DNA from 4 places in the Brevibacillus antibioticus genome. Region 3 is predicted to be linked to each of the others. Evidence: riboswitches for the same ligand, from Rfam matches in the RefSeq annotation. Region 3 holds a riboswitch; each other region holds the start of a gene.
What was found. Region 3 has a riboswitch for cyclic di-GMP ahead of E8L90_RS24875 (methyl-accepting chemotaxis protein). Riboswitches for the same ligand answer to the same signal wherever they lie in the genome.

Region 1: it holds a riboswitch for cyclic di-GMP, as region 3 does, so the genes downstream of both, yfmT (benzaldehyde dehydrogenase) here and E8L90_RS24875 (methyl-accepting chemotaxis protein) in region 3, are expected to answer to the same signal.
Region 2: it holds a riboswitch for cyclic di-GMP, as region 3 does, so the genes downstream of both, E8L90_RS17400 (GNAT family N-acetyltransferase) here and E8L90_RS24875 (methyl-accepting chemotaxis protein) in region 3, are expected to answer to the same signal.
Region 4: it holds a riboswitch for cyclic di-GMP, as region 3 does, so the genes downstream of both, E8L90_RS26305 (DUF5317 domain-containing protein) here and E8L90_RS24875 (methyl-accepting chemotaxis protein) in region 3, are expected to answer to the same signal.

Annotation. Positions count from the first base shown of each region.
Region 1 is NZ_SZNK01000001.1:314,966-322,391, reverse strand. Features, by position in the region: gene E8L90_RS01475 (hypothetical protein) at 1-545, opposite strand, end outside; gene E8L90_RS30555 (M14 family metallopeptidase) at 1,110-1,283, shown strand; gene E8L90_RS30550 (M14 family metallopeptidase) at 1,255-1,530, shown strand; gene E8L90_RS30545 (hypothetical protein) at 1,527-1,856, shown strand; gene E8L90_RS30540 (hypothetical protein) at 1,917-2,066, shown strand; gene E8L90_RS01465 (methyl-accepting chemotaxis protein) at 2,138-3,019, opposite strand; gene yfmT (benzaldehyde dehydrogenase) at 3,050-4,507, opposite strand; cyclic di-GMP riboswitch class I at 4,593-4,678, opposite strand; gene E8L90_RS01455 (methyl-accepting chemotaxis protein) at 4,853-5,788, opposite strand; gene E8L90_RS01450 (hypothetical protein) at 5,813-6,568, opposite strand; gene E8L90_RS01445 (RsmF rRNA methyltransferase first C-terminal domain-containing protein) at 6,654-7,426, shown strand, end outside.
Region 2 is NZ_SZNK01000001.1:3,700,171-3,707,596, forward strand. Features, by position in the region: gene E8L90_RS17380 (hypothetical protein) at 1-78, opposite strand, end outside; gene E8L90_RS17385 (DNA alkylation repair protein) at 212-1,051, shown strand; gene E8L90_RS17390 (Crp/Fnr family transcriptional regulator) at 1,051-1,728, shown strand; gene E8L90_RS17395 (peroxiredoxin-like family protein) at 1,813-2,475, shown strand; cyclic di-GMP riboswitch class I at 2,646-2,729, shown strand; gene E8L90_RS17400 (GNAT family N-acetyltransferase) at 2,924-3,478, shown strand; gene E8L90_RS17405 (methyl-accepting chemotaxis protein) at 3,482-4,954, shown strand; gene E8L90_RS17410 (alpha/beta fold hydrolase) at 5,068-6,120, shown strand; gene E8L90_RS17415 (MFS transporter) at 6,281-7,426, opposite strand, start outside.
Region 3 is NZ_SZNK01000001.1:5,138,624-5,146,049, forward strand. Features, by position in the region: gene E8L90_RS24865 (leucine-rich repeat domain-containing protein) at 1-344, opposite strand, end outside; gene E8L90_RS24870 (formate--tetrahydrofolate ligase) at 599-2,227, shown strand; cyclic di-GMP riboswitch class I at 2,364-2,463, shown strand; gene E8L90_RS24875 (methyl-accepting chemotaxis protein) at 2,536-4,509, shown strand; gene E8L90_RS24880 (transporter substrate-binding domain-containing protein) at 4,626-5,483, shown strand; gene cshA (degradosome RNA helicase CshA) at 5,736-7,277, shown strand; partial or broken gene E8L90_RS24890 (putative PEP-binding protein) at 7,412-7,426, shown strand, end outside.
Region 4 is NZ_SZNK01000001.1:5,446,276-5,453,701, forward strand. Features, by position in the region: gene E8L90_RS26290 (carbamoyl phosphate synthase small subunit) at 1-780, shown strand, start outside; gene carB (carbamoyl-phosphate synthase (glutamine-hydrolyzing) large subunit) at 773-4,015, shown strand; gene argF (ornithine carbamoyltransferase) at 3,960-4,931, shown strand; cyclic di-GMP riboswitch class II at 5,024-5,105, shown strand; gene E8L90_RS26305 (DUF5317 domain-containing protein) at 5,365-5,916, shown strand; gene E8L90_RS26310 (HD-GYP domain-containing protein) at 5,900-7,234, shown strand; gene E8L90_RS26315 (histidine phosphatase family protein) at 7,263-7,426, opposite strand, start outside.

The DNA.
Region 1 (7,426 bases), 4.8 Mb from region 3:
TCGAGCGCCCACATTTCACTGATAAAGCCTGCTTTCATCGGTAGCTGAAACACAAGCTCGACACCAGAAGACGTCTGTTTTACTTCAACTGGCGACGCCAATCCCGGCTTTTCTTCAATCGTGGCTCTACCCTTGTCCACGTAGACAATCGGCTTACCTAACCAAATATACCTGCCCTCCGTCTCTACAAAACCAGAGGCAAGCGGAAGGGTCTGGACTTGATCAAGCGTGACGATCTTCCAATTCGGTTTCTTCGACTCATCATAGGCTCGATAGCGGAACGTCATGTTCTGACTGTTCCCCTGAATCGGAATAGTAAAAACGTACGGCGTCATATCGCGCTGACCTGTCATTTTATGGGCCCAATACGTGGTACCGTCATGGAGTTGAAATTCTTGTTTTTGGTGAATCGCGCCATTCAGGTGATCAACCTTCTCTGTTTCTGTTGGTTTTTTCCATTCGTTTGCAAAAATATCGCTCAGAAAGAAACTACTTACCGCGATGGCCGTCAACAAAAGGAGCATTCTGCTGATTTTTTTGACCATGTCATCCCCCTGTTCTATTAAAGGAGAACCGAAAGTCCTGCTTTAAAATGAATATTTCGTAGTAATTATTGTTTTTATAATAGTCTGATGGATTAATCGTAGGTGTCGGCTTCTATTTCGCAGGAGGGAATTTATGGACAAGAAAGTACGCTACGTTGTTTCTACAGCACTCGTAATATCTCTGTTCACCAGTCCCTCAATCATCCATGCCACCCAAGCTGAACCACATTCCTCATTACGGAATAGGGCCAACCTATGTACAGCCTGCACAGATTGAGAGCTTGTTTCCAAAGCCAACGATCCAGTTTGGGACACCCCGCTTCCAAGAAGGAAAAGAAGCTTTTACATCCCAGGAAGAAACGATGGCTCACATAAGCAAATTGGCAGCAGGGAACAAGGAAATCCAGTTGCTATCCATCGGGATATCATTGGCTGGCAGTAGGAAAACTTGGCGCCGATCTCCTGGGTAAAGGAAACATTGCGATTGTTCCTCGCATCAACCCGGATGGCTCCTACCAGTTCAAACGCTACATCGCGACAGAGCTGGATGCCAACCGTGACTACATGAAGGTAGAATATCCAGAGGTACAAGCTGTCCACCAAGCCATCGATGCCTATCAACCTGATGTGGTGCTTGACGCCCACGGATACGGCGTCTCTTCCAGCCAGCTTCGCGATGTTGGAGAAAAGGACGCGATCTCTTCCTACGATGTTCTGTCTCCTCAGCGAAAAACCTGAACATCCCCTCCAGCTGCTCTTGGCAGATGTTCAAAAAGTACTCGACAAGGAGCAACTTTCTCATCACGCTTCCTATACGCTGGCAAAAGGCAAGGACGGAAAAGTGACCGCAACAGAAGGCTGCACAGAGACAAGAATCGGTCGCAATGCCTTGGGATTGAAAAACACGTTGACGTTTTTGGTGGAAACACGCGCATCGGTATTGGACGCGCCGATTTTGAACGACGTGTATACAGTCAGGCCTTGACTCACGCTGCTGTCATCCAATCAACAGCGGCCAACGCCAAAGTAATCAAGTCCGCCGTGACCCAGGCACACGCAGAAATCACGGAAAAAGGCAAAAAAGCAAACGACAACAAGGTAAGCTCCACGGATGCCTATCCTGTACTCGAGCGCGAGCGATCCACTGCCTATCTCATGCCTCCTGGCTACCATGACATTGCAGCCAAGCTGGAATTGCTCGGTGTTTCAATAATCAAGCTATCAAAAGAGACAACGATAGCAGTAGAAAGCTACACCATTTTGGAAAACAAGGTGAATACGATTTACGAGAATGGGCATTTCACCAACTAAGTGACTGCAAATGTAACAGAAACAACGAAAACCTTTCCTGCGGGTAGTTACGTGTTCAGCATGGCCCAGCCAAATGCGAGCTTCATTGTATTGGCCCTGGAACCGGAATCCGTGGACAGCTACGTCACGTTTAGCTTCTTGCCCGTTGAAAAGAGCGATGAAGTCCCGGTGTATCGCTATATGCTGGAGCAACCACTACCTACCACATAAAAGAACTAAAGGAAAAAATCCCCTCTCAAGAGTAAGACTCCTAAGAGGGGATTTTTGTTACATGTATGGGCTTACTTTATTTCAAACACTTCTTGGGCAAGCCCTGCCAGCTTTTGCGTATTGCCGCTCACTTCGACCATCGTCGCAGAAATTTCCTCCGTAGCGGCTGCCTGACTCTCCATGGTTTGATTGATCAATTCAATCGAATTTTGCAGGAGGGATATCAAAACCCGGATGGAATCCGTAGTTTGCTTAATTTTGTCTGCATTCGCCCTTGAATCCGTCGCCATATTGCGAACCTCATGCGCGACGACAGCGAACCCACGCCCTGCATCTCCTACTCGCGCAGCCTCAATACTCGCATTCAGTCCCAAAATGTTACTTTGATCAGCGATTTTTTTCACGGCGAGTGTAATTTGCTCGATCTCAGTCGTACTGTGGCTCACATCATTGGCTTGCTCTGAGATCCCCTTCATTTGCTCGTTCAAATTCCCGATCTGCAACGCCATCTCTTGTGTGGTGGCACTGACCTGCTCGACAACACTCGAGAGATTTGCGGCAATTTCATACAGCTCATTGGCTCGCTCCATACTCGAGCCAATGCCGACACCACCGATGACTTTTCCCGTGTGATCATGCAGGGGGATCGCTCGTGCGACGAGAGGAAAACCAAATAATTCCTTGGGGACCATCATCGCCTGCTTGGTGTTTCTTCGAATCGCGTTGGTGATCACATCTCCTTCCTGGAGTGGATCACCGGGCTTTACTTGCAGTGCAAATGTTTGAGCAGGCACATTGCGCAATAGCTTTTCCGTGTCGTAGACCCCAATGGTAATGTCATCGGTGAGCAAATCATTTAAATAGGGGGCAACCTTGATGAAAGCCTCGAGCAGTTCTGCGTTTTGCCCCTTTTCGGAAGCTTCTGTTTCGTTCCATTCTTCGTATCCGTTCATAACCCTCTTCACCTCTATATTTTGATGGCATTAGTACGGAAATTGGCGCTTTTTGTGCTGAACCGAAATCCATTTTAGCGTAGTAAACTCTTCTAGGCTCCATTGACCATTTAAGCGTCCCAATCCGGAATGCTTTTCACCGCCGAACGCCACAATTGGCTCGTCATTGATCGTTCCATCGTTGATATGAATCATGCCCGTCTCAATGCGCTTGGCCATCTGGGCACCTCTCTCCAGATCGCGGGTATGAATCGCCCCGGACAATCCAAATGGTGTCTCGTTCGCCATGCGAATCGCTTCTTCCTCGGAAGCAAACGACATGATGCAAACAGCCGGACCAAACAGTTCTTTGGATGCAATGGACATGTCTGTGGTCACACCTGTCAAAACAATCGGCTCGACCACGTTTCCTTTTACTTCCCCTTTCAGTGCAGGAACGGCTCCTTCGCGAATCGCTTCATCGATCGTTGCCATCAGGTTGGCGACTTGCCGTTGATTGATGAGTGGACCGATTACCGTGTCTGGATCATTTGGGTCGCCTACCTTGAGTCCAGATACTTTTTCCACATACAGATCGAGGAATTTATCGTAAACATCTTGGTGAACCAGAACCCGGTTAGCCGACATGCAAATCTGACCTTGGTGGGTAAAGCGGCTGAATACTGCTGCATTGACGGCATACGTAAGATCCGCATCCTCCAAAACAATCAGGGCACTATTGCCGCCTAGCTCCAAAATCGCCTTCTTGAAATGCTTCGCTGCCACTTGCGCGATATGACTTCCTACTTGGCTCGAGCCTGTAAACGAAAGGATGCGTGGAATGGGGTGGGAGACAAAACCATCACCAATTTCAGCAATATCCGTTACAACGACGTTGATCAAGCCTTTGGGCAGACCTACTTCTTCAAAAATTTTCGCGATGAGAGTCCCACCCGTGATTGGCGTGTGCTCATGCGGTTTGAGGACGACACCGTTGCCCGCGCCAAGAGCTGGAGCTACGGACTTCATCGACAGATAGAACGGGAAGTTGAACGGACTGATGACGCCGACAACTCCTGCGGGAATCCGATACAAGCGATTTTCCTTTCCGTCTACGGGAGAAGGGAGAATTTTTCCTTCCATGCGTACCGGGAACGTAGCCGCCTCACGAATAATATCCTTCACAAGCCCGATCTCAAAAAATGCCTTCAGTCGGGTTCCACCTAGTTCACGAATGATGATCTGAATGATTTCTTCTTCATGCTCTTCGATATAGCGAACAGCACGCTCCAACATTCGGGATTTGGTATAAGCATTCACTTCATCCCACTCTTTTTTCGCGTTGGCTGCCGCCTTGTAAGCCGCGTCGATATCCTCCAGATTTGCCATTTTAAACTCTGCGATGACTTCCCCGTTGTAAGGGTTGATATCTTGCAATGTCTTCGCGCCCAGTCCGTCGCGCCACTCCCCATTGATATACTGCTTGTCCAGTGTTTGAAGGATTGACATGCTACAACCTCTCCCTTTTGTAAAATAAATAGGCCCCTTTCGCATGAAAGGAGCCGTAAAACTAAAACAGTAAAATACACTGCTCGTTGGCAACCCGGCTGCCATCGTAACGTGTACATTAGGCCCGTGGCTTTGCGTCCCCACTTTTCAATGGGTTTGCCCATTCATAGCGAATGCTGATAGGATTTTGTCGAAAAAAGGAAGTATATGGAGAATCTTACTTCGATTATAGTACGTTATTCTTAATAGTCAAACCGAAATATGTAGAATTTTGGTGAAAAAGTGGAGAAATACCAAAAAGTCCGCATCGCTTGGATACGGACTCCTGATTCGTTTACCTTATGATCACAATAACTTTTTGACATCCTTTACGCTCGTCGCGAGCATTTGCTCTACCGCGTTGGCGTCCCTCACGTGCTTGGTCATTCCTTCATTCAGCTCATCCAGCAAGCCCTTTGCATCACTTACCTGCTGGGACACATCGTCAGCAAATCGCTTTTGATGCGCGATAATTTCCATCACACCCGACACTTCGACGTTCAGTGCCTGGAAAGCGTTCACGATCTGATCTGTCTTCCCCGCAGCATCCTTGCTGATGGAAAGTCCATTTTTGATCGCACTGCTGCTTTTTTCACTGTTGGACAATGCTTCTTTTGTTTCTTCCTGAATCTTGCCAATCAATTCTGCAATCGTCTTGGTCGAGTTCGCTGTCATCTCGGCCAGCTTCCGTACTTCATCCGCTACGACAGCAAAACCGCGGCCTTGTTCACCGGCACGTGCCGCTTCTATCGCTGCATTCAACGCGAGAAGGTTGGTCTGATTCGCAATGTCGCTGATCACCTTGACGATACTCGTAATTTCTGAAGAGCGCTCTTCCAAGCGGCTCATGGACTTGGATGTATGGACCGATTCTTTGTCGAGCAGGCTCATGACTTCTACAACGTCCGTCATAGCCTTCTTGCCTTCATCTGCACGCGCTACGGATTGTTTACAGATGTCTGTCAGGCGCTCTCCTCGAACCGACAACTGGCTCGCAGATTCATCATCCCGCTCGTTAATGGCCTGGATATTATCTACGACACCCTTCATCCTCATCACCAATCGCACCATTTGATCAGATTCGGCGTTCATCGCTTGGTTCGAAGTGAGGATCGCGCCCATCTGTTCGTAAAGACCGCGAAGCTCATGCTTCCAAGCGTCTTGCTGTCCTGTCTTTGTGGTTGTGGCTGTCGTCGCTGCTGTCTCTTTTTCTGCTAGGGCTTTGTCTTTTTTCCAAAACATCCGCTTCCCTCTCCTTTGTACCCATCAATTGTCACTTCGGCGGCTATATACGCGGGACTCGATTATTCCCGGATGTTGTTTCGCCAAGCTCAGCAAGTTTTCCAAGAAATAATAGTGACCCTCCAAGAGCTCCACGTCTTTACGCTCAAAATGCTTCACCTGCAAATACTGCTGCATTTCCAAAGCATAGCGCTCCAGTTTATCGTGAAAATCGTTGGCGCGAAGCATTTGCTCCACTTCTGGATATTCTGTTTTCAGGCGACTCAACTCGCTGTATACACGCCCGCCCTCCAGAATCATCTGGTAGGCCGTACGCTCAAGCGTAGCTGTCGTAGCTGCCTCCTGCTCCTCACGCTCCTCGCGCAAAGCTGCCAAGTACGTGATAAAATGGTAGACAGTTAAAAACAATGGTCCTAAAAATAGAATGATCCCTGCCTTGTACACATGCTGATTGGACAAATTGCTGATGAGCAGGAACAAGTGAAACAAGATCGCACCCAACCATACATAGATGATGATTTGGTGATTGATCTTCCCTGCCTTTTGGTGGCGTGAAAAGGCAAAGGTAAGTCCGAGCAGATAGAAGGCAAGCAATGTAAAGCTGGCAGAAAACAAAGCCATCTCCATATCGACCAGCCAATCTGCGTCGGCGGGTATTTCGATAAAGAATTCAAAAGCGAGCACCAGCAGTGAGAACAGCAACCCCATGATCCAAAACCGGCTTACTTCCGAGTCATTCCTCCGCCGGGAGCGGTAGCGTTTTGCACGGGATCCTTCCATAATGCTCTCACCTCATTCTCTATGATTCGCCATGATTCTATCTTTTCCTTTCACATGGGGCCAAAAACTGACATCGGAGGCTGTTATGACAAAAAAATTACCAACACCATTTACCGAGCGCATGCAAACCTTGCTCGGACACGATTATGAGGCATTCGTTTCCTCATATGATCAGCCTGTGACACATGGCTTGCGGGTCAATCCGTTGAAGGTGGGTCGTGACGATTTTTTGAAAATCTCGCCGTTTGCTGTAGAAGCAGTCCCTTGGTGCGTAAACGGTTTTCGCTACAAAGAGCCAGATCGTCCCGGCAAGCATCCTTTTCACTCCGCTGGCCTGTACTATTTGCAGGAGCCAAGCGCGATGTCCGCTGCCGAAGCACTCGGTGCACAACCTGGTGAGCGAATCCTCGACCTGTGTGCAGCACCAGGGGGGAAATCGACGCAGCTTGCAGCGTTTTTGCGTGGACAAGGAATGCTTGTGGCAAACGAAATCCATCCTGTTCGGGCAAAAGCCTTGTCAGAAAATCTGGAGCGCTGCGGCGTGACCAATGCCGTCGTGACCAACGAAACGCCAGAACGCTTACAGGAGCGATTTCCCCTGTTTTTTGACCGAATCTTAGTAGACGCTCCATGCTCTGGCGAAGGAATGTTTCGCAAGCTTCCCGAAGCAATCGAAGACTGGAGCCCTGCAAAAGTAACGGAGTGCCATGTCATGCAAGGTGATATTCTCGAGGCGGCCGCTGCTATGCTGAAGCCAGGCGGGACGTTGGTCTACTCCACCTGCACATTTGCTCCGTTGGAAAATGAGCAGTCACTGGTTAACTTCCTCGGCCGTCACAAAGAATTTGAGATCGTCTC
Region 2 (7,426 bases), 1.4 Mb from region 3:
TTCCGGTTCCGTCGTTTCGACGCTAATCGTTTCACCGCCTCCGGAAAAGTAGAATTCAATCACTTTTACTTCCTTCATAAAATCCCCTCCTATTCCTTCTAGTTATCGGATGGTTGGAAATTTTTTGTTACGGGTGATTTTTATGTATACTTTTGTTGCAGCCATTCCGTTTTGAATGTCTACCATTTCTGTGAAAAGGGAGTTGTTGAAAATGCCTGATTCAGTACACACGAGAAAAGGAGCAAGTAAAGCCTCGCTCATCCCTGAGAATGTATTAGCACTCCTTCATGCTGGAGAATTAGAAAGTGTCAATTTGACTGAATGGCAGGCTGTTGATCATATTCATCTGTTACGAAGCGTTCTGCCTCATGTTCTATTAGGCGCGTATGTCTCTCCTCTAGTTGATCAATTAGAAGAAACGGGATCTACGAGCGGAATGAAAGCGATCCGTCTGATTGGACAAGAACTACTTGCGATCTTACACAAATCGGGTGAACCCATAGCTACGTCTCCTGTTTTCCTATCGTTGGCCACTCACAAGTCAGACAGTGTGCGTTGCTGGAGTGCCTATATCATTGGCTTGGACAACACATTATCAGTCGAAGAAAAACTCAGGCAAATAAGAAAGTTCGCGGCTGATCATCATTTTGGAGTGAGAGAGATTGCATGGATGGCGATTCGGGATTCTCTCGTGCATGATCTGAACCATTCCATTCAACTCCTGAGCGAATGGGTACTTGATACTGACGAGAATATACGCCGATTTGCGGTAGAAGCCACCCGCCCACGCGGCGTCTGGTGTAAGCATATTGACGCATTGAAAAATGAGCCTGCTCGCTGCGTGCCTTTGCTCACGCCATTGATGTCAGATGCATCTAAATATGTTCAAGACTCTGTAGGGAATTGGTTGAACGATGCGAGTAAATCACAACCAGACTGGGTGACGCAGCTTTGTGACAAGTGGCTAAGAATCTCGGATACAAAGGAAACGAAGAGAATTGTCACCAAAGCGAAAAGAACCATCCTGAAGACCCGAACCGAACAGAAATGATGAACCGAATCACATATTTATCCCAATTTTATTTGTTGAATTCATTATCCGAGGAAAGTTTGCGCTTAATCGATCAATTAACCTCCTTAACACCTTTCCCCAAAAATACGTGCATCCAAACACCAGAAACTTTTTCAGAGGGCTTCTACTTCATCAAACAGGGGAAAGTACGTTTATATAAAGTGAATCGGGATGGGCGACAGTTCACATTCGATATCCTCGGAGAAGGCAATGTGTTTGGAGAAGTGGATCTGCTCTCATTAGGTACGCGAGAGATGTATATAGAAACCATCGAAGACTGCCTCATTTGTAAAATGAGTAAAGCCAAATTTGAGAGCTACATAATCGAACATCCGCAACTAATGCTGAAGATCATGAAGCTCATTAGCGATAGAATGGTTTCGATCAGCCAATCAGCCGAAAATCTTGCCCTTCTCCCTTTACAAGATCGCATTATTTCCACGTTAGTAAAGCTTGCCGATCAATTTGGCAATCCTAACAGTTCGGCGTTTCAAAAAATTGACTTACCTCTTTCCCATCAAGAGCTCGCCCATTTTGTCGGGGCATCCAGGGAAGCTGTGACGGTAGCATTACGTGCATTAGCAAGAGAAGAACTGATTCAAACAAGCTTTAAATCCATTTCCATTCATCGGGACAGAATTTTGAAGAAAATGTAATCCAGTTTACATCTTTCCCTCCAAACGAAAGATATCGTATAGCTATGGCTTCTACTATTCTTTCGAAAAAGAGGGGAACGACATATGGATAAACCACATTTTCAGAGCCTGCGCGAAGAACTAGATTTTACAACCTTACAAATAGCGGACTTGCTCACTCGTGAAGTAACAGATGCATTTACAAGATCAATCGAGGAGCTGCGGACCTCTTGGCATGCAAAGGGCTTGCCGATTGGTTCGATTGCACCTGATTTCACCTTGAACGATCACATTGGCAAGACCATTGCCTTGTCGGAAGAAGTCGTAAAAGGTCCCGTCGTCCTGACATTTTTCCGTGGATCATGGTGTCCCTACTGCAATTTGGAGCTGCAAGCATACCAACAACAGGTCGATACGATAACTTCACTGGGTGCCCAATTGTTTGCCATTAGTCCACAATCTCCTGCACACTCTCTTGCAATGCAAGAGAAAAACGGACTGAGCTTTCCCGTGCTATGCGATACCAATAACCGGGTAGCAGAAAAATATAAACTCAGATTCAGATTACCTGATCATTTCCAGGATACCTACCGAACATTGGATATCGATCTCAAGCATTTTAATAGCGACGATTCCTGGACACTCCCCATACCAGCTACTTATATCCTCGACAACCAGGGCGTAATCCGATCAGCATACTTAGATCCCGATTACAAAAAACGCATGGAGCCTACTGAAGTTTTAGACATTCTACGTACCCTAACCTAACGCCTATAAGGAAGAACCAGTTGATACCACAACTGGTTCTTTGTACGTCTATCCGTTACGAGCAATTAGTTTCTTTCCCCTACCAAAACTTGACAAGGATATATCTTATGTCTTATATTTTGCATGATTATATCTTTCAAATTTCGACACTCATTTACAAATTATACTAAAAACTGCAAAGGCAAAGTCATCGAAAGGTGGCGACGCAAAACCACGGGTCTACAGTCTTTGACCATGATAGCCGGGTTGCCATCATCTTGATACCATTTTTTTGATGTTGGTAGCTTCGGTTGTTCCATTTCGATGGAACGGCCTTTTTTTGTGTTTCGTTTTTTGAAAGGAGGATGAAAGCACTTTCATTTTTGTAACAGATGGAAAAGCATAACTTTTGAGACGTCAAGCATACACAACACAGTTCAATCAGAGAAAATGATGGAGTGGAGAAGTTATGTACAAACAAGTAGAAACCGTACAAGAATTAGCTACATTTCATGAAATCAAAGAAACAGTATGGACAAGCATGGGTTTCGAGATGGAGTACGCAAAAGAAGGCTCCGCACAATTCCTCCTACTTGCCGATGATGGTGAAGCAGGTGGAACATTTGAAATGATACCCTTTTCCAAATCAAGTGCTTATATGAAATCGCTATTTCAGGATGTTGTTACAGAAGATATGAAAGTAATGGAGGTAGACAGTCTCGCTGTTTTGCCGAAATACCGTGGACAATTAGGGCAAAAAGGAATTTGCTTGATGATAGATTACGCTGAAAAGCATGGTTATACCCACGCAATCGGTGTATCAGATCCGACTTTTTTTACGTTCATTAACAAGAAGTATCATGTAAAGGCGATTCAGACCAAAGATATCGTCTTTTATAAAGGGGCCGATGCTATTCCGACCCTCTTCCATCTAAAAGATGTCTATGACAATAAGCACGATTCGAAATATTCCTGGTACAATTCGTCGTCATCCAACCAAGTAAAAGTCGAGGTAGGTGGGTAAAACATGGATAACATTGATCTATTGAGAAGAAGAAACAATTGGGTCGTAATCGTATTCGCAAGTATTATTACGGTTGTTCAGGTCTTAAACCTCTTTCTAGGCGTACCGTACGCATTCGTTCTCACTGTACTGGGTATTTTGTATGGCGTGCTGGCACCTTTTACTTACATCTCCAATCGCCCGAGCTTCCGTGAAAAAGCAGCGCCTTTCATGAAGTTTTTCAACTTCGCTGTAATCGGAATCTTCATGTTCATCATTGTTGGACTAGACCCGCATATGATCAATATCATGACCATTATGTTCTTTGTAGCAGTTATGGGAATTTATCAAGACCGACTCATCAATATTTTGACCATTGTATCGACATTAGGCATTGTCTCTTACTACTTCCTGACACAGAGAGAATTGATTTTCCATTCGACCAGCAATCTTGACCTGATGTACTTCCTGCTTACCTTCTGCTTCGTCTCTGTCACGAGCATGATGCATGCTGTATTCAATAACAAGCTGCAAAAGGAAAGTGAGCAACAAAAGCAAGAAGCGATTGCCTCGAAGGAATCGTTGCAACGTGTTCTGGATCAGATCAATGAATCACTCACCTCTATGCAAGACTATCAAGAGAATTTGAACAAGGTAACGGACGGTGTAAATGTTCGCGCTGTCGAAACCGTTGCTTCCCTGCAAGACATTATGGAGTCCTTTACGGTCCAGACCAGCAATACGGACGAGCTGCGTCGGGAAATGAGCTCGACGAATCTGCAAGTTGAGGATATGACCCGCTCTGTTACGGAGATGCATGAATACGTAGAATCGACCAAAGAAGCCACTAACGAGAGCGGTAAACGCATTGGCAACATCGGCAATGATTTTGAACGATTCATCAAGGACATCCAAGGTACGAACCAGCTGATTCAAGAGCTCAATAAAGAAACCGAATCGATTGGGAAAATCATTCAAACCATTTCCGAGATTTCTGCACAAACCAATCTTCTGGCACTCAATGCCACGATTGAAGCGTCTCGTGCAGGTGAACACGGCCGTGGATTTGCTGTCGTAGCAGATGAAGTACGGAAGCTGGCTGAATCCTCCAAGCTATCCTCAGAGTCGATTTCGAACCTGCTCATGACCATTCGCGAAAAAATGAAGCTCGTATCCGATATGATTTCTGAGTCACAGACTTCTTTTGAGAAAAATAGCGAGGGTATCCTCGAAGTACAAGAAATGTTCACCAATATGGACAACTACATGCAAAACTTCGCGGATAAAACGAAAAACCTGCAAGAGTTCATCATCCATGTTCACAGCATGATTCAGGAAGTCGGCGCAAAAGTTGAAGTCAATGCAGATATTACCGACAAGAACAAAGAGAACCTGGAAGAAGTGCTAGTTCTCGTTTCTGAGCAAAAAGACGAAGTCGTTAAGGTATCTGGCGGCTTTGAGAGAATCGAACAACAGATGCGTGGTCTCCATATGTAACCTTCCTGCAACCGCCTTTCACGGGCGGTTGTTTTCTTTTCTCATTTTGTAACCGAATAGATATATAATAGAAATATTCTGATATTAAAAGTTCGAAAGGAGGCACATCATTGATGGATGCACGAATCGAAACCAAAACGATTCAGACCGATCGACTGCTCATTTCCTATCTGACAGCAGGTGTACCGGAAGGAGAACCGCTTCTCCTCATTCACGGTAATGCATCAGCTAACTTGTTCTGGGATGATACCATTGCGGCTCTATGTGACCAGTACCGTGTGTATGCACCTGATATGCGTGGCTATGGAGCAAGTGAAGCATTGCCCCTCGATGCGACACGCGGTTTGCGAGACTGGTCGGATGACCTTTATTCGTTTATTCGGGCATTGGATTTGCCAACACCCGTCCATCTTGCCGGCTGGTCGTTGGGCGGTGGGATCGTGATGCAGTTTGCCATCGATCACCCGCAGGAAGTGCGCTCTCTGATTCTCATCGCCCCCATGTCCCCTTACGGCTTTGGCGGAACCAAGGATTTAGCTGGCACTCCGTGCTACAGTAGCTTCTCAGGCTCCGGTGGAGGAGCCGCCAACTCCGAGCTGGTCAAAAGGATTGCAGCCAAAGATATGGGCAATGAATCTCCCTCCAGTCCTCGCAATGTCATGAATCAGCTTTATTTCAAGCCGCCGTTCCAGGTTGACTCAGAGCGGGAAGACCGTTATGTGAGTGCGATAATCTCTACAAGAACGGGAGAGGGCTTTTACCCCGGTGCCTTTGAATACGTAAACGATTGGCCCGGTGTCGCTCCTGGAACGACAGGGATTACGAATGCGATTTCTCCCAAATACGTAAATTTGTCCGGTATTGTCCAAATTGAGCCGAAGTGTCCGATTTTATGGATTCGCGGTGCGGATGATGCCATTGTCTCAGATCAGTCGCTAGCTGATTTCGGTACGCTGGGCAAGCTTGGCTATGTCCCCGGATGGCCGGGCGAAGACGAATACCCCCCGCAGCCGATGGTCTCCCAAATTCGTGACGTGCTTGAACAATATCAGCGCGCTGGTGGTTCCTATCAGGAGATTGTCATGGAAAATGTGGGGCACGCTCCACACATTGAAAAGGCAGAGGAGTTTGTAGAGCTCATTCGAAAAAGGAGGAGACTGAGGTGAACTCAGCTTTCTCCCGTCTTCGTTTATCCGATGTAGCGGTTTTCTTCTTTAATGTATGAAAAAAGGCTCTCCGGGAGGAGAACCTTCATTCGATATTCGCACGTGTTCTCTGATAATCTTAATTATTCGTGTATCCCTTTAACGGATTTAGGTATGAATATTACGATTTGAAATTAGTGTCCTCATTATTTTGAAGCAAACCAACTTTGGACAGACTACCAAACATCAAAATCCCTGCACCAACTAATAACAACCCACCAGATAGGTTAAAAACAAACCGTACACCAAGTTGATCGGTTAAATAGCCAAATAGCATTGTTGCAACACCGTACAGAGCAAAATTAAGAGCATCTTGAGCTGAATAGACTTTGGGTAACACTGATTCTGGCGTAGATATTTGAACGAGGGTTCCGTGCGACACCCCCTTCAGTTGGCTAAACAAACCGAATAAAAATGATACTGTGACAGCTATCCAAGGGTTTGTCAATTGTGCGAATAACAAAATTAACCCTGACGATATAACTGCACCGATCCGCACGATTATTACGAGATTACGCTGAATACGATCTTCATACTTAAATCCAAGCATCCCACCGAGTAATAGCCCCGCAAAGAACAGAGAGTTGAGATAGCCCCACCATTCTTCTCCAGAACGTAGAGCATCTTCGATGAAGACATAGATAATAGCAGCAATCCACACCACATTAGCAATAGAATCAAGTAATTCCGCTATTGTGAGCGTTCGAATGGTAGGGGTTCGGAAAATATATTTGAATCCTTCCTTTGCTCCTTTGAACCGCTTTCCATCATCTGTGCTTATGTCAGTAGGCTCTGTTTCATTTGCCATGCGACGAATCAAAACCATCATTATTGATGATAATACATAAAGCCCGAATGTTAACCAGAAGATAGTGCTTGATCCAAGCCAAACTAATAGTATAGAAGAAATCGGCCAACCTCCTAGTTGAATTGTTCTATCGACAATTGATAAGAAGCTGTTGTATTTAATCAATTTATCTTCGTGCACTAATCTAGGAATCAGTGAATCCCTGGCTGGGGATGCCCATCCATCAAAGAAGCCAATCAATGATGTCATCAAGAGAAGAACAATTAAGGTGGATGTATTGTGCATATCTGCAATAATAAAAAGAGCGAGCAGAAGAATAAACCATGTTTTTCCGATCTGTGAAAAGGAAATCAAACTTTTAAGTGAATATCGTTCAAATAAAAGAGGTGCGATGAGTGCTCCTAAAAATCGAGAGATCATCGTGATGAAAGGTACCATCGCCATTTGAAACGTTGAACC
Region 3 (7,426 bases):
TCACTCAAATCCTTTAGAAATAGATAATCTTTAACATTGATTCTATTCAAAGATAGCGTTTTAAGGTTTTTCATTTTAGATAGGACAGCTAAATCAATGGGTGCATCTCTTTGTTCAAGAGGAATATTGTCTATATCTAATGTGAGTTCTTCGCTATTAAATAAATCCTCCATTTTGATGTCCTGCTTTTGCTTATTCAGTGATTTAGATAAAGATTCTAATAATAACGGGGAGACACTCTCCGCTTGGGATTGTTCTTTCGGCAATTCATTCAAATTCGTTTCGTTGGCTTCGCATCCAGTTAGTACACCTAAAATGATCAAAAGAGTTATAAGCTTTTTCAAATTCATCCCCCATTTTTCAGGACATCCTAGCGGCTAGCCTGTCATTAACTGTATGACGTTGAATTCCATAAAATGGTTTCCGGATTTTTCATTGGATCTGACAACCTGATACGCTATGCATTCTGAACGTTTGTCGGAATGTGGGCTTTTTCTTTTGCGTAATGTGTCGAAGAGGAGAGGAGAAAGGATGATTATGCAGAATGTAGAAGATTGGTAACTGGTGCATTACATTCTGGTGTGGCAGGGAGGCAAAAATGAAGTCTATTGTTGAAATTGCCAAGAGTGCAGGTATCGAAGAACAGCATTTGGAGCTATACGGAAAATATAAAGCCAAACTATCAGATGAACTATGGGAGCAAGTGAAGAATCGTCCTGATGGCAAACTGATTCTTGTTACAGCAATGAACCCCAATCCGGCGGGAGCAGGCAAGACGCTCACGACGATTGGTCTGTCACAATCATTGAATCATCTAGGGAAGAAAACAATGGCTGCGCTTCGCGAGCCGTCCTTGGGCCCTTGCATGGGGATCAAAGGAGGCGCAACGGGAAGCGGCCAAGCACAAATTCTCCCGGCTGATGAAATTAACCTGCATTTTACAGGGGACATTCATGCGATTACAGCTGCACATAACTTGTTGGCAGCGATGATCGACAATCATATTTTCCATGGCAATCCGCGTGGGCTGAATCCAAAGAAAATCGTCTGGAAGCGAGCCATGGACATGAACGACCGCGCACTGCGAAACATCGTGGTTGGTCTGGGTGAAGGCAATGGGATGACGCGAGAGGATGGCTTCATGATTACGACAGCGTCCGAAATCATGGCGATCTTGTGCTTGAGTGAGAATCTGGCAGACTTGCGCGAGCGGTTGAACCATATCATTATTGGCTACGATTTCAATGATCAGCCTGTACGGGCAGAAGAAATCAACGCGGTCGATGCGATGTGCGTTCTTCTGAAGGAAGCGATCAAGCCCAATCTCGTACAGACAATCGAGGGAACTCCGGTCATCATTCACGGCGGACCTTTTGCCAATATCGCGCATGGGTGCAGCAGCGTGATCGGAACCAAGATGGCCTTGAAGCTGGCGGATTACGTCGTAACAGAGGCGGGATTTGGTGCGGATCTGGGAGCAGAGAAGTTTTTTGACATCAAGTGCAGAAAAGCAGGTCTGACTCCATCGGCTGCTGTCGTGGTCATTACGGTTCGCTCGTTGAAATACAACGGCGGGGTAAAAGTACCTGACCTGGCAGTGGAGAACTTGTCTGCTCTGGAAAAAGGCTTCGAAAACGTCAAGCGCCATCTGGAAAACCTCCAGAAGTTCGGTGTGCCAGCAGTGGTGGCTATCAATCATTTTGCGACGGATACGCAGGCAGAGGTCGATGCTGTCATTGCGCTGTGCCAAGCGGCTGGAGCCGAAGCGGCGCTCTCGAAAGTGTGGGCAGAAGGAGGAGCAGGCGGTGTCGAGCTGGCTGAAAAAGTGATTCGTGCAGCAGAGCAGCCTTCATCCTTCCGATTCTTGTATGAGGAAGACCTCAGCATCAAAGACAAAATTGAGACAGTCGTGAAAGAAGTATACCGTGGATCAGGGGTTGTGTTTTCGCCGCTTGCATTAAAAACGATGCAGAAGGTCGAAGAAATGGGAATGTCCCATCTGCCTGTGTGCATGGCGAAAACACCGTACTCCTTTACGGACCGTGCTGATCTGTTGGGGGCACCTGTTGACTTCACGATTCAAGTGAGTGAAGTGCGCATATCAGCAGGAGCTGGTTTTATCGTGGCACTGACCGGAAGCTTGGTTACCATGCCAGGCCTCCCGAAAAAGCCGGCGGCGGAATCGTTGTATGTCGACGAGGATGGGCAAGTGATCGGATTAAGCTAATCAAAAAGTTTGACGAAAAGTTGACAACTGTAAAAGGTTGTCAGCTTTTTTCCATTTTGAGGTTTATTATCGAAAGGTTATGGGAATAGAAAGGTGAGTTTGAAAAAAAGAGGATTTTCATTGAAAAAACAACAAGGAATGACAAAGGCAAACCTGCTGAAAGGCAGGGACGCAAAGCCACGGGTCTAAGGTCGAAAGTCAAAGGCTTTCGCAGCTAGGACAGCCGGGTTGCCAAACCGTAGTCATAATGGGCTGTCGGTGGGCAGTCTTTTTTTTGTTGAAAAAAGAGAAGGGAGAAGGGATTCGGTATGAAAAATAGTTTGAAGAATAAGCTAATTATCATTTTGTGCCTGCTGTTGGTTATAAGTTTGGGTACGGTTTGCGGTGCAAGCTATTGGAGTGCTTCTAATCTTTTGGCAAACAGTCTCGACAAAGAAGCTGAGCTATCAGCTAGCAATCTCTCGATTCGTATCGATGGTTTCTTTCAAGAGAAAATTGAGATTGTAAGAGCGATAGGAGGGTTGATGTCGGCAGATCAAAATGTCGAGCACGACCTGAAAATCATTCAAGAAGCCCAAAAGAAAAACCCCGAGTTTGAGACGTTCTTCTTTTCGCATGATTTAAGCGGTAAGAAAGTGATCAATTTCAAGGGTGAAGTGACCGACATCTCGGATCGTCCGCATATTAAGGAAGCTAGCAAAGGGGAAGGGAAGGTCGTTGTCTCTGAGCCAGTCATTTCGAAGCGGACAGGGAATAACATCGTGACACTGGTCGTTCCATTGATGAAGGACAATCGTCAATACGGTTACATCGGTTCTACGATTCCAATCAATGAGATCCAAAAAAAGGTGTCTGAAGAGAAATTCGGCGAATTAGGTTACGCCTTTTTAGTAAGCAAAACAGGAACATTTATTTATCATCCGAATAGCGAGTTCATTCTGAAGGAATCGATTCTCGACATGGGTATTCTTGAGCTTCAGACTGCCTTTGAAGATATCAAGCAAGGGAATCATGGAATCGCCCAATATAAATACGAGAATACAGAGCGATTTGCTTCCTATGCGCCAACCAATTTGAACTGGGGGATATACATCACTGCGCCCGTAGCGGAGCTGCATGCACCTGTCGATCAACTGTTAGTCCGATTGACGGTTATTTCCCTCATCGTATTGGCGCTTGGGGTTGTCCTCATCTATTTCTTGGCTGTACGCATGGTAAAACCAATTGAGCGTCTGAATCACGCAGTAAATGTAGTGGCGAAGGGGAACTTGAAAGAGACCGTAACGGTTGACGGAAAAGACGAAATCGCAGTTCTGTCCCGTGACTTTAACCAGACAGTATCGCACTTGAAAAATTTGATCGAAGACGTATCGCTGTCGTCTGATCAAGTACAGCGTTTTAGTCAGGAAGTATCAGAAGGCATAAAACAAGCGACGGAAAACATCAACCAAATTGGCTTGTCTATTGCGCAGATTTCTGAGGGAGCAGAGGCGCAGGCAGCCAGCTCGCAGGAAGTTGCATTATCGATGACTGACATGGCAGCAGGCATCGTGAAAATCGCGGAGACGTCTGCACATGTTTCAGAGGCTGCCCAAATAGCAACAGAGCAGGCTGAGCAAGGGACTGCTGTGGTAGAGCAGGCAGTTCTCCAGATGGGAAGCATTGGCGAGGGAACATCGAAGGCGACAGTAGCCATCGAGCAGCTCAACAATCGCTCCAAAGAAATCGAAGGCATTCTCGATACAATCAGTCAGTTGACTTCGCAAATCAATTTGCTTGCCTTGAACGCTTCGATTGAGGCAGCACGCGCGGGCGAGCATGGACGTGGGTTTGCTGTAGTTGCAGGTGAAGTGAAAAAACTGGCGAACCAATCCGAGGAATCCGCATCCAAAATCGCGATGCTGATCGGGGAAATCCAGCAGGATACTCATCACGCGGTAGAAGTTATGACCGAGGGCAACCAAAACGCACAGCAAGGTATTCAACTGGTCGAAGAGGTTCGCGAAATCTTTGGGAATATTTTGGAGTCTTCCCGGAACGTTGCCGCGCACATTTTGGAAGTATCCGCAGCATCTGAGCAAATGTCAGCAGGCTCCCAACAGGTGAGTGCTTCTGTAGATGAAATGCATACCATTGCAAAACATGCTTCACTCGACGCGCAAACAGTGGCAAAGGCAACCGAAGAGCAACTTCAAGCCATCCAGGAAATTGGACAGTCTGTCGAGCATTTGAACACAGTGGCAGAAGAATTACAGCAAGGAATCCGCAGGTTTACTGTGTAAGAGGCAGCTCAGCAGATTGTAAGTCCTCTTCTTTGAAAGGGGGGATGCCATAAAGGGATGATGGAGTTTGTTTCTACTAACTAAATTCATTACCGAACAACAGGAGGAGAAACCAGATGAAAAAATTTACAAAAACAATCTTGGCGAGCACACTCGCTGCAACTATGCTCATGACATCAGGAACAGGTGCTTTTGCCGCAACAGCGGTTAAGCCTGTCCCAACGGTAGCTGCTGAAGCTGCTAAAAAACCGCAAGCGAAGAAGTTTGAGTCTCGTTTGGACGAAATCATTGCGAGAGGCTACATCCTCGTAGGTACTCCAGGGGACTACAAACCGTTTACATATCTGAATCCAAAGACGAACGAATTTGAAGGCTACGACATCGATGCGATGAAGGAATTCGCAAAAAGTCTAGGGGTAGAGGCGCGTTTTGTTCAAACCTCTTGGCCGACACTGATGGACGATATGTTGGCAAATAAATTCGATATTGCTGTCGGAGGCGTTACGCGCAACACAGACCGCCAGAAAAAAGCACACATGAGCGATCCATATATTATGTTCGGTAAAGCTCCGCTCATCCGTGAAGTAGACAAGGACAAATACAAGAGTGTAGAAGACATCAACAAGCCAGAGGTGCGCATTGGTGTGAATCCAGGAGGCACCAACGAGAAATTCGTTCGTGAGCACCTGACAAAAGCAACCGTGACTGTTGAACAAAACAACCTCGACATTCCTGGTCTGGTAGCAAGCGGTAAGTACGATGTGATGATCACGGACACGCTGGAAGCGATTGTATATTCCAAAGCAGATTCCCGCCTGTATGCCGCTCTGACTGACAACCCGTTCACGAAGAGCGAAAAAGCGTACATGATCCAGCGTGGAGACACCATCTTCGCTAACTATCTGGATGTGTGGATGGACGAAATGAAGCTGCAAGGAAAATTTGATGAACTTTACAAAAAATGGGTAAAATAATCCGATGATAGAAAAGCAGCCCTCTCGAGGGCTGTTTTGTTGTTTTTACAAGATACGTCACTAAAAAATCAGGCAATTTGGGTATATAAGCAGTTTGCTTTTTCGAGCATTGCATGGTACGATTACAGCTATGTTCTTTAGGGTGCTACGTACAATCGGGGATAAAAGGGCATGTTCCGGATCGTAAGGAATAGTGCCCTTTTTTTTGAGAATTTTATAGATGAAGGTATTGATAAAGGAGACTGACATTCATTGGCGACTTTTAATGATTTTGGCTTACATCACTCCATTGTTAGAGCGTTGAGCAACATGGGCTTCGAAGAGGCTACGGCTATTCAGGATCAAACGGTTCCTGTAGCACTGCAAGGTCGTGACCTGATCGGTCAAGCACAAACAGGTACAGGTAAAACGGCTGCATTTGGTATTCCGCTGATTGAACGCATGGATGAAACAAGCGGAAATATTCAAGGGGTTGTATTGACCCCAACTCGTGAGTTGGCTGTTCAGGTTGCAGAAGAGATTAATAAAATTGCCCAATTTAAAAACATCTCTGCCCTGCCAATCTACGGTGGTCAAGACATCACGCGTCAAATCAAGGCGTTGAAAAAACGCCCGCAAATCATCGTAGCAACACCTGGTCGTTTCATGGACCACATGAGAAGAAGAACGATTCGTCTGGATGCCATCGAGGTAGTTGTTTTGGACGAAGCGGATGAAATGCTGAACATGGGTTTCATCGACGACATTAAGGAAATCTTGAAAGAGGTTCCAGAAAGTCGTCAAACCCTGCTGTTCTCCGCAACGATGCCGAGAGCGATTCAGGAAATCGCCCAACAGTTCATGAACGAACCAACCATCATTCAAGTAAAAGCAAAAGAAGTAACGGTACCAAACATCGAGCAGCAATATATGGAAGTAGCAGAAAGACAAAAATTCGATGTTCTGTGCCGTTTGCTGGATATTCATTCGCCTGAGCTGGCTATCATATTTGGTAGAACCAAGCGCAGAGTGGATGAGCTGTCCGAAGCGCTGACCAAGCGTGGTTATGGAGCAGAAGGTATCCACGGAGACTTGAACCAGGCAAAACGCGACAGCGTACTGCGCAAGTTCAAGGAAGGTACAATCGAAGTATTGGTGGCGACTGACGTTGCAGCCCGCGGTCTGGATATCAGCGGCGTTACGCACGTATTCAACTTTGACATTCCACAAGACTCCGAAAGCTACGTTCACCGTATCGGAAGAACGGGACGTGCTGGTAAAACGGGTCTCGCGATCACATTTGTTACTTCCCGTGAAATCGACCATCTGCGTCTGATTGAGCGTACGACCAAGCGTCGCATGGAGCGACATGCTGTTCCTTCGATGGCAGAAGCGTTGGAAGGTCAACAAAAAATGACGGTAGACAAAATCCTGGAAGCGTCTGGTAGAGATGATCTGTCTGCTTACAAAACATTGGCAGAACAATTGCTGGAGGATGTTGATTCCGTAACGTTGGTATCCGCAGCACTCAAGCTGTTGACCAAAGAGCCGGATACAACTCCTGTTCGCTTGACAGAAGAGGCTCCTCTTCGTGTAGGGAAGAAAAAGCTGCCTCCAAAAGGAAAAGGTGGCTTCGGCTCCGGTTCTGGTTTTGGTGGAAAGCGTCCATCTCGCCCACGCAATGGAGAATACCGTCCACGCAGCGGCGAATCTCGTCCACGCAGTGGCGAATCTCGTCCTCCACGCAGCGGTGACTCCCGTCCACGCAGTGGCGACTCCCGTCCACGTGGCGAATCTCGTCCTCCACGCAGCTAGGAATCGAACGATATTGCAAGCAAAGGCTGGTGTGCACATGTGCGCATCGGTCTTTTTTTTTGTTGATCTGCCTGTATGGCTCGTTGTTTTGGAAACGCTTTTCAACGCTTGGGGATTGATTACTACTTTATTTATTCCGACAGGCGAAA
Region 4 (7,426 bases), 310 kb from region 3:
GCCTTTGGATTCCCGATCCTTGCGGGGATTGATACGCGAACGATTACAAAGCGCGTCCGTCAAGATGGTACCGTATTCGGTGTCATTTCCGATCAGCCTATGCAGGTAGAGGAAGTGGTGTCCCTGCGCTACAAGCACGCCAAGAAATCATTAGTTGCCAATGTATCCAGACAACAGGTGGAGCGTTATCCGGGAACAGGGGAGCATGTCGTCTTGATTGACCTCGGCATGAAGCAATCGATTTTGGATGCCCTTCTCCAGCAGGGCTGCCGTGTCACGGTTGTTCCATTTGATACGAGTTTTGCCCAAATCAATGCGCTTGCACCAGACGGCTTGTTGTTTTCCAATGGACCAGGCGATCCGGAGCATTTGCTTGCGTATTGCAGCGAATGGCGCAAAGCCGTGGAGCAGTACCCGACATTAGGTATTTGCTTGGGACATCAAGTATTGGCGCTGATGTACGGCGGCAAGACAGAAAAGCTCGCATACGGTCACCGCGGCAGCAATCATCCGGTCAAGGATCTGATGACTGGAAAAGTATATATGAGTTCACAAAATCACGGGTACGTGGTCAAAGAAGAGTCTTTGGATAAGCGCCAGCTGACCGTTTCCTATCGCAACGTTAACGATAGTTCGGTTGAAGGACTGTGCCACGTCAGTCTGCCTGTTTTCAGTGTGCAGTTCCATCCGGAAGCACATCCTGGCCCTAGCGATACATCCCACATTTTCCACCAATTCTTGCAGTCGATGCGCGTAGTAGGAGCGAAGAGATATGCCTAAATTGCCACACATTCATAAAGTATTGGTCATTGGTTCTGGTCCGATCGTCATCGGGCAGGCAGCGGAATTTGATTATGCAGGTGCACAGGCTTGCCTTTCCTTAAAAGAAGCTGGCGTGCAGGTCGTGTTGGTGAACAACAATCCGGCAACGATCATGACAGATGAACAAGTAGCGGACAAAGTATATCTGGAGCCGCTCACCGTGGAATCCGTGACAGCTATTATCGCAAAAGAGCGTCCCGATGGCCTCTTGCCTACATTAGGCGGCCAAACGGGACTTAATCTTGCTGTTTCGCTGGCAGAAGCGGGCGTGCTGGAAAAGTACAGCGTCCAACTGTTGGGTACGCCGTTGGCTGCCATTCAAAACGGGGAAGACCGTGAGCTGTTCAAGCAATTGATGCAACAAATCGGAGAGCCTGTTCCAGAGAGCGATACAGTCGAATCTGTAGAAGCAGCAATCGAGTTTGCAAGCACAATCGGCTATCCAGTGATTGTCCGTCCTGCTTATACGCTCGGAGGAGCAGGTGGCGGGATCGCTGGTGATGAAGCGTCCTTGCGAGTGGTTGCAGCTGGTGGCATTGCGGCTAGCCCAATAGGTCAGGTGCTGATTGAGCGTAGCGTAAAAGGCTGGAAAGAAATCGAATACGAGGTCATGCGGGACGCAAATGATACGTGCATCATCGTGTGCAATATGGAAAATTTGGACCCGGTAGGTATTCATACGGGGGACAGTATTGTCGTCGCGCCATCTCAGACGCTGACAGATCGCCAGTACCAAATGCTGCGCAGCGTATCAACGAAAGTGATTCGTTCACTAGGAGTAGTAGGCGGTTGCAATATTCAATTTGCGCTTGATCCGAATTCCGATCGGTACGTGCTGATCGAAGTAAATCCTCGCGTCAGTCGTTCCAGTGCGTTGGCGTCCAAAGCAACAGGTTATCCAATCGCGCGGATCGCTGCCAAGCTCGCATTGGGCTACGGACTGGATGAGGTGCTCAATCCAATCACGGGCTATACGTACGCTAGCTTTGAACCAACGCTGGACTACATCGTTGTCAAAATCCCGCGCTTCCCGTTTGACAAATTCCCGCTGGCAGACCGCAAGCTGGGGACGCAAATGAAAGCGACTGGTGAGGTCATGTCGATCGCCCGCAATCTGGAAGCAGGACTTTTGAAGGCAGTGCGTTCCCTGGAACAAGGCTGCACACATTTGACTCGACCAGAGCTGGCATCTTGGACGCGTGAGGAGCTTGCCCATTCCTTGCAGGAAGCGACAGATATCAGACTGTTTGTTTTTGCCGAGGCGATCCGCAAAGGTTTTACAGAAAGTGAGCTGCACAGTCTGACTGGTGTCGATCCGTTTTTCTTGCGGAGCTTGCGTAAAATCGTGGACTTGGAAGTAGAGCTATCTTGCCACCATAGCAAAACATTGACCCCAGAGCTGTTGTCAGAAGCAAAACGTCGCGGGTTTGCCGATGAAACCATTGCTTCACTGGTGGGTGCCACACCTGACCAAATCAAATCACTTCGTCAAGAATTGGGCATTACGCCTACTTATAAAATCGTGGACACTTGTGCAGCAGAATTTGATGCCCAAACCCCTTACTACTATTCGGATTGGCAAGGAATAGATGAGGTCGAGTCACTGTCTGGCCGCAAAGTTCTGGTACTTGGCTCAGGTCCTATACGCATTGGTCAGGGAATCGAATTTGACTATTGCTCTGTGCATGCAGCCAAAGCACTTCAGGCAAGCGGTATTGCGGCAGTCGTTGTGAACAACAACCCAGAGACGGTCAGCACTGACTATGAAACTGCCGACCATCTTTATTTTGAACCGCTTCACGTAGAAGACGTGCTGCATATCGCAGAACGTGAACAGGTTGAGGGCGTCATGATTCAGTTCGGTGGTCAAACCGCGATTAATCTGGCAGCCAAGCTGGAGCGCGCGGGGCAAAACGTAATGGGTACGTCACTTACAGCCATCGAACGTGCGGAGGACCGCGAGCTGTTCTACGCGATGCTACGCAAGCTGGACATTCCGCATATCCCCGGTAAAGGAGTATCGTCCTTGGAGGATGCGACCGCGATAGCGGAGGAAATCGGCTTCCCTGTTTTGATGCGACCCTCGTACGTCATCGGCGGGCAAGGTATGGTAGTTGTCCACAATATCGACGAGCTGCGAGCTACCATTCAAGACTGGTTGAACCATCCGGACATGAGCATGTTTTTCCCGCTCCTCGTGGATAAATACGTTCCAGGCAAGGAAGCAGAAGTAGATGCGGTATGCGACGGACAATCTGTTATCATCCCAGGGATTTTCCAGCATGTGGAGAGGGCGGGCATCCACTCAGGCGACAGTGTAGCCTTGTTCCCGGCTCCTCATCTGACGGATGACATCAAGCAAAAAATCGCGAGCTATACAGAAGCAATCGCGAGGGAAATGGAAGCGGTCGGGTTAATCAATATCCAGTTCGTCATTGATGGCGAAACGGTTTATGTACTGGAGGTAAATCCTCGTGCTTCACGGACCGTACCGATTACGAGCAAAGTGACTGGCATCCCGATGGTTCAACTGGCGGTTCGCGCACAATTGGGTGAAAAGCTTTTGGATATGGGCTACGGTACAGGGCTTTTGCCAGAGATTCCGTTTGCAGTCGTCAAGGCACCGGTTTTCTCCACGATCAAGCTGAACGGCGTAGACCCGGTACTAGGTCCAGAGATGAAATCGACGGGCGAAGTTCTCGGCTTGGGGCATTCTTTCGAAGAGGCAGCAGGCAAAGCCTTTGCTTTCAAAGACAATTTGTACGGCGACTGGCAAAAAGGTCAGTTGGTCATGATTTCTTTGGCAGATGGAGATAAGCAGGATGGCGTAAGAGAGTTGATTGGGCAAATTCAAGCAGACGGTGCCAATCTGGCGGCGACTCCGGGAACGGCCGAGTGGCTGAAAAACGAAGGAATTGTCGTGAAGCATATCGTGGCAGATGAAGCGGCGTGGATCGAGCTGTTGCAAGAGGAAGAAGCGGCCTTCGCTCTCGTTACTGCGACGAAAGGCAATCGTCAGGGCCGGACAGGATTTGCCCTGCGAAGCCGGATGGTACAACAAGGTGTGCCATTGTTCTTTGCTGTCGATACGTTCGAGTTATACGTGAAGTCTATTATGAAGAAAAGAGGTGGCTCGCATGCAGCCAGTGAAGATATTGGAACACTTTCAAAACTTGCCGTTGCAAAAGCATAAAGGAAAGGACTTCCTACGCGTTGATGAATTCAACGGGGAAGAATTGATGGAGCTGCTCCATCTGTCTGCTCACGTCAAGCAATTGCAAAAGCTGGGACAGCCATTCCAGCCTTTGCAAGGCAAGACGCTGGGGATGATCTTTGACAAGGCTTCGACCCGCACGCGCGTCTCTTTTGAAGTAGGGATGCATCAGTTGGGTGGCCTGGGGATGTTCATGAGCGGAAAAGAGCTGCAGCTCGGACGCGGGGAGCCGATCAGCGACACAGCAAAAGTTCTGTCTCGGTACGTGGATGCCATCATGATTCGCACTTTCTCCCACTCCTATGTAGAAGAGCTTGCTCTGCACGCGTCAATCCCCATTATCAATGGCTTGACCGATCTGTACCATCCTTGTCAGGCTTTGGCTGATCTGCTGACGATCTGGGAGCATAAAGGCAAGCTGAAGGGAGTCAAGCTCGCTTATGTAGGAGACGGCAACAACGTGGCGAACTCACTGGTACTGGGCGCAGCTCTGCTAGGCCTTGATGTGCGGGTGGCGACTCCAGCAGGCTACGAAATGGATGCCACTATTGTCGCAAAAGCTAGAGGGTACGCGAAACAAAGCGGTGGAAGCATGATGGTGACCACTGATCCGATAGAGGCTGTCATGGGGGCAGATGCTGTATACACGGACGTTTGGACTAGTATGGGTTTTGAGGAAGAAAATGAGGTGCGTTTGAAAGCTTTTGCTGACTATCAAGTGAACGAAAAATTAGTAGCAGCGGCAGATCGTAATTATCTCTTCTTGCACTGCTTGCCAGCACATCGTGGGGAAGAAGTGACAAGCGGGGTCATCGACGGATCGCGCTCTGTCATTTTTGATCAGGCTGAAAATAGATTGCACGCACAAAAGGCGATTTTGGCGGCGCTGGTATGAACATAGTTCTAGTTAAATGGAACTATTTGTAATTAAATCGAATAGACTATGAATCTATGATTGCCGAATTTTGTCATTTATGTGTAAAATAAAGGTAGGAAAGAAGCGAAGAAGTACGGACTGTATCTGGTCGCTTGGTCCGTATGGAGCCAGTAGCGAATCCAACTTTTTCCGTAATGGAAAAGGAAAGGGGAGCAGGGGCTGTACTTGGTCGCTTGGCCTCTGCATCACGGACAGTAGCGAAGCCAGCTTTCTCCACTATGCCTGAAGGGGGGAAAAGAAAATGAAAAAATGGTTCGCGGCAATTATGATGGTGGTAGCAATCGTAGCAGCTACTTCTGCAAACTACAACATTGGGTAATATTGGATACGAATAAAACACCGCTTGTAACAAGAGTGGTGTTTTTCTCTAATATTTTGGGGGAATACCTTTATGCTACTTGATGTGATTGGTTTATCGTTTGTAATTGCTCTATTAAGAGGAGGAAGGATTAAAGAGTTTCCGAAGTTTCATAAACTCTCTCTGCTCTTTATTAGTATAGCCCTACAAGCTCTTTCAGCGCTCTATCCCCCGGCAGGAGGGATATTCGTATCAATCTCTTATGTATTCATACTAGCCTTTCTATTGTTCAATCGCCAATCTGAGGATATACGTATCTTCATGATGGGCTGGTTTTTGAATTCATTGGCTATTTGGACAAACAATGGAAGAATGCCGATTGATTTGGAACAAGCGAAAAAGCTGCCTTACGATCTTACTCCGGTTATCAATGGGACGAATTTTAAACACAGTATTTTGACTGAGAGTACAAATTTGCCGTTTTTAACAGATGTCATCTACATGCCTTCCATTATTCCAAGGGTAATCAGCATAGGCGATATTTTTATTATGCTAGGTGCGTTTTTATTAGTACAACGCTTAATGAATAAGCCAATCTCACTATTACAACTTCGAGAAGGAAAAAACTATGCAACGAAAAGTTGAGTTTGGATCAACAATGAAAAAAATAGTGGTGACTTGGATTTTTCCACTAGCGGCGTTAGTGATTTTTTATGATTCGTTGTCTGATTGGGAGCCAAGAGAGCATTGGGGAGTTTTGTTTGCGTATACATTACTCACCATCTTTTCTACGTTCGCTCCTATACGGACGTTGAACACCATATTGACACTAAACAATGCAGTTATTTTTTCTGGTATTCTCCTCTTTGGGGCCTGGGTAGGTGTTTGGTCGGCCGTTGTTGAAACGTTGATACTGGCGTTTCTAATCAGGGCCAACCCGATAAAGGCTTTGGCAAATATTGGACAGCTGGTGCTAACGATTTGGTTTGTCGATCTCTTCAAAAACTCTATAGGCAATGTACCAGCTTCCACGATGATAACGGATCTACTTTTAGCTGTATCGTATTGGTTTATTAATATAATCCTATGTGGTTTAGGGATTTCTTACTTTTTTAAGACGAACTGGTTTACAACCGTTCAGAAAATGGCAAAAGGAACAACGCTCACATACCTTTTGCTCATGGTAATGGTGGGAATCGGATCTCGGCTGTTTGAGACATATGGATTATACACATTAGTTCCCATGATGGCTGCTTTTATCACGATGAGTTTTGTATTCCATCAATATTACGATAGTATGAATAAGCTCCAACAAAAAGTGGAAGAAGTCAAAACATTCAACCATAAGTTTTTGACTGCCATGGCGGCTTCTATTGATGCGCGTGATCGTTACACGAGTGGTCATTCCCAACGAGTGGCTCACTGGGGAAGAGAAATTGCCAAGGATATTGGTTTGTCTGCTACAAAAGTGGAAGAAATTTATGTTGGCGGTCTTTTGCACGACATTGGAAAAATCGGCATCGAAGACGAAATTCTCAATAAAAAAGGAAAGCTGACCCCGGAAGAGTATGACAAGATCAAGCAGCACACGGTCATTGGCTACGAAATTATTTTGCAAGCAGGGATGTTCAATGAATTGCTTCCTGCGATCCGTTCCCATCATGAACGAATAGATGGAAGGGGATATCCGGATGGTTTAGCCGGGGATGAGATTCCACTGATGGCGAGAATTTTAGCCATTTCAGACGCTTTTGATGCGATGGTCGCGGACAGGCCATATCGAAAAGGTTTGCCTGTGGAGGAAGCGCTTCAAGAAATCAGAAGGGGCTCTGGTACCCAATTTGATCCGATATTGGCGGAGCATTTTATCAGAATCGTTCAGCGACTGCCGTACGAAGAGTTGCAAAGCATTATCGGTATAGAGTCCATCCCACAAAAACAGTTACAGGAGGCAATAAGATGAGGTGCCCCTTGTAACTGTTTTTATTCGTTTACGACCAGATGCGGACGAGCTCTCTGGTTTCTAAATGGCAGGTAAGCTTGAATACATCTGGATTGCTTAATTTCTCCCAATCGTGAAAGCCAAAGCGGTCATCCATTGATTTCATGAGCAAGGCCAGCAGGCATCCGTGGCTAACAAGGACGATATCTTTAT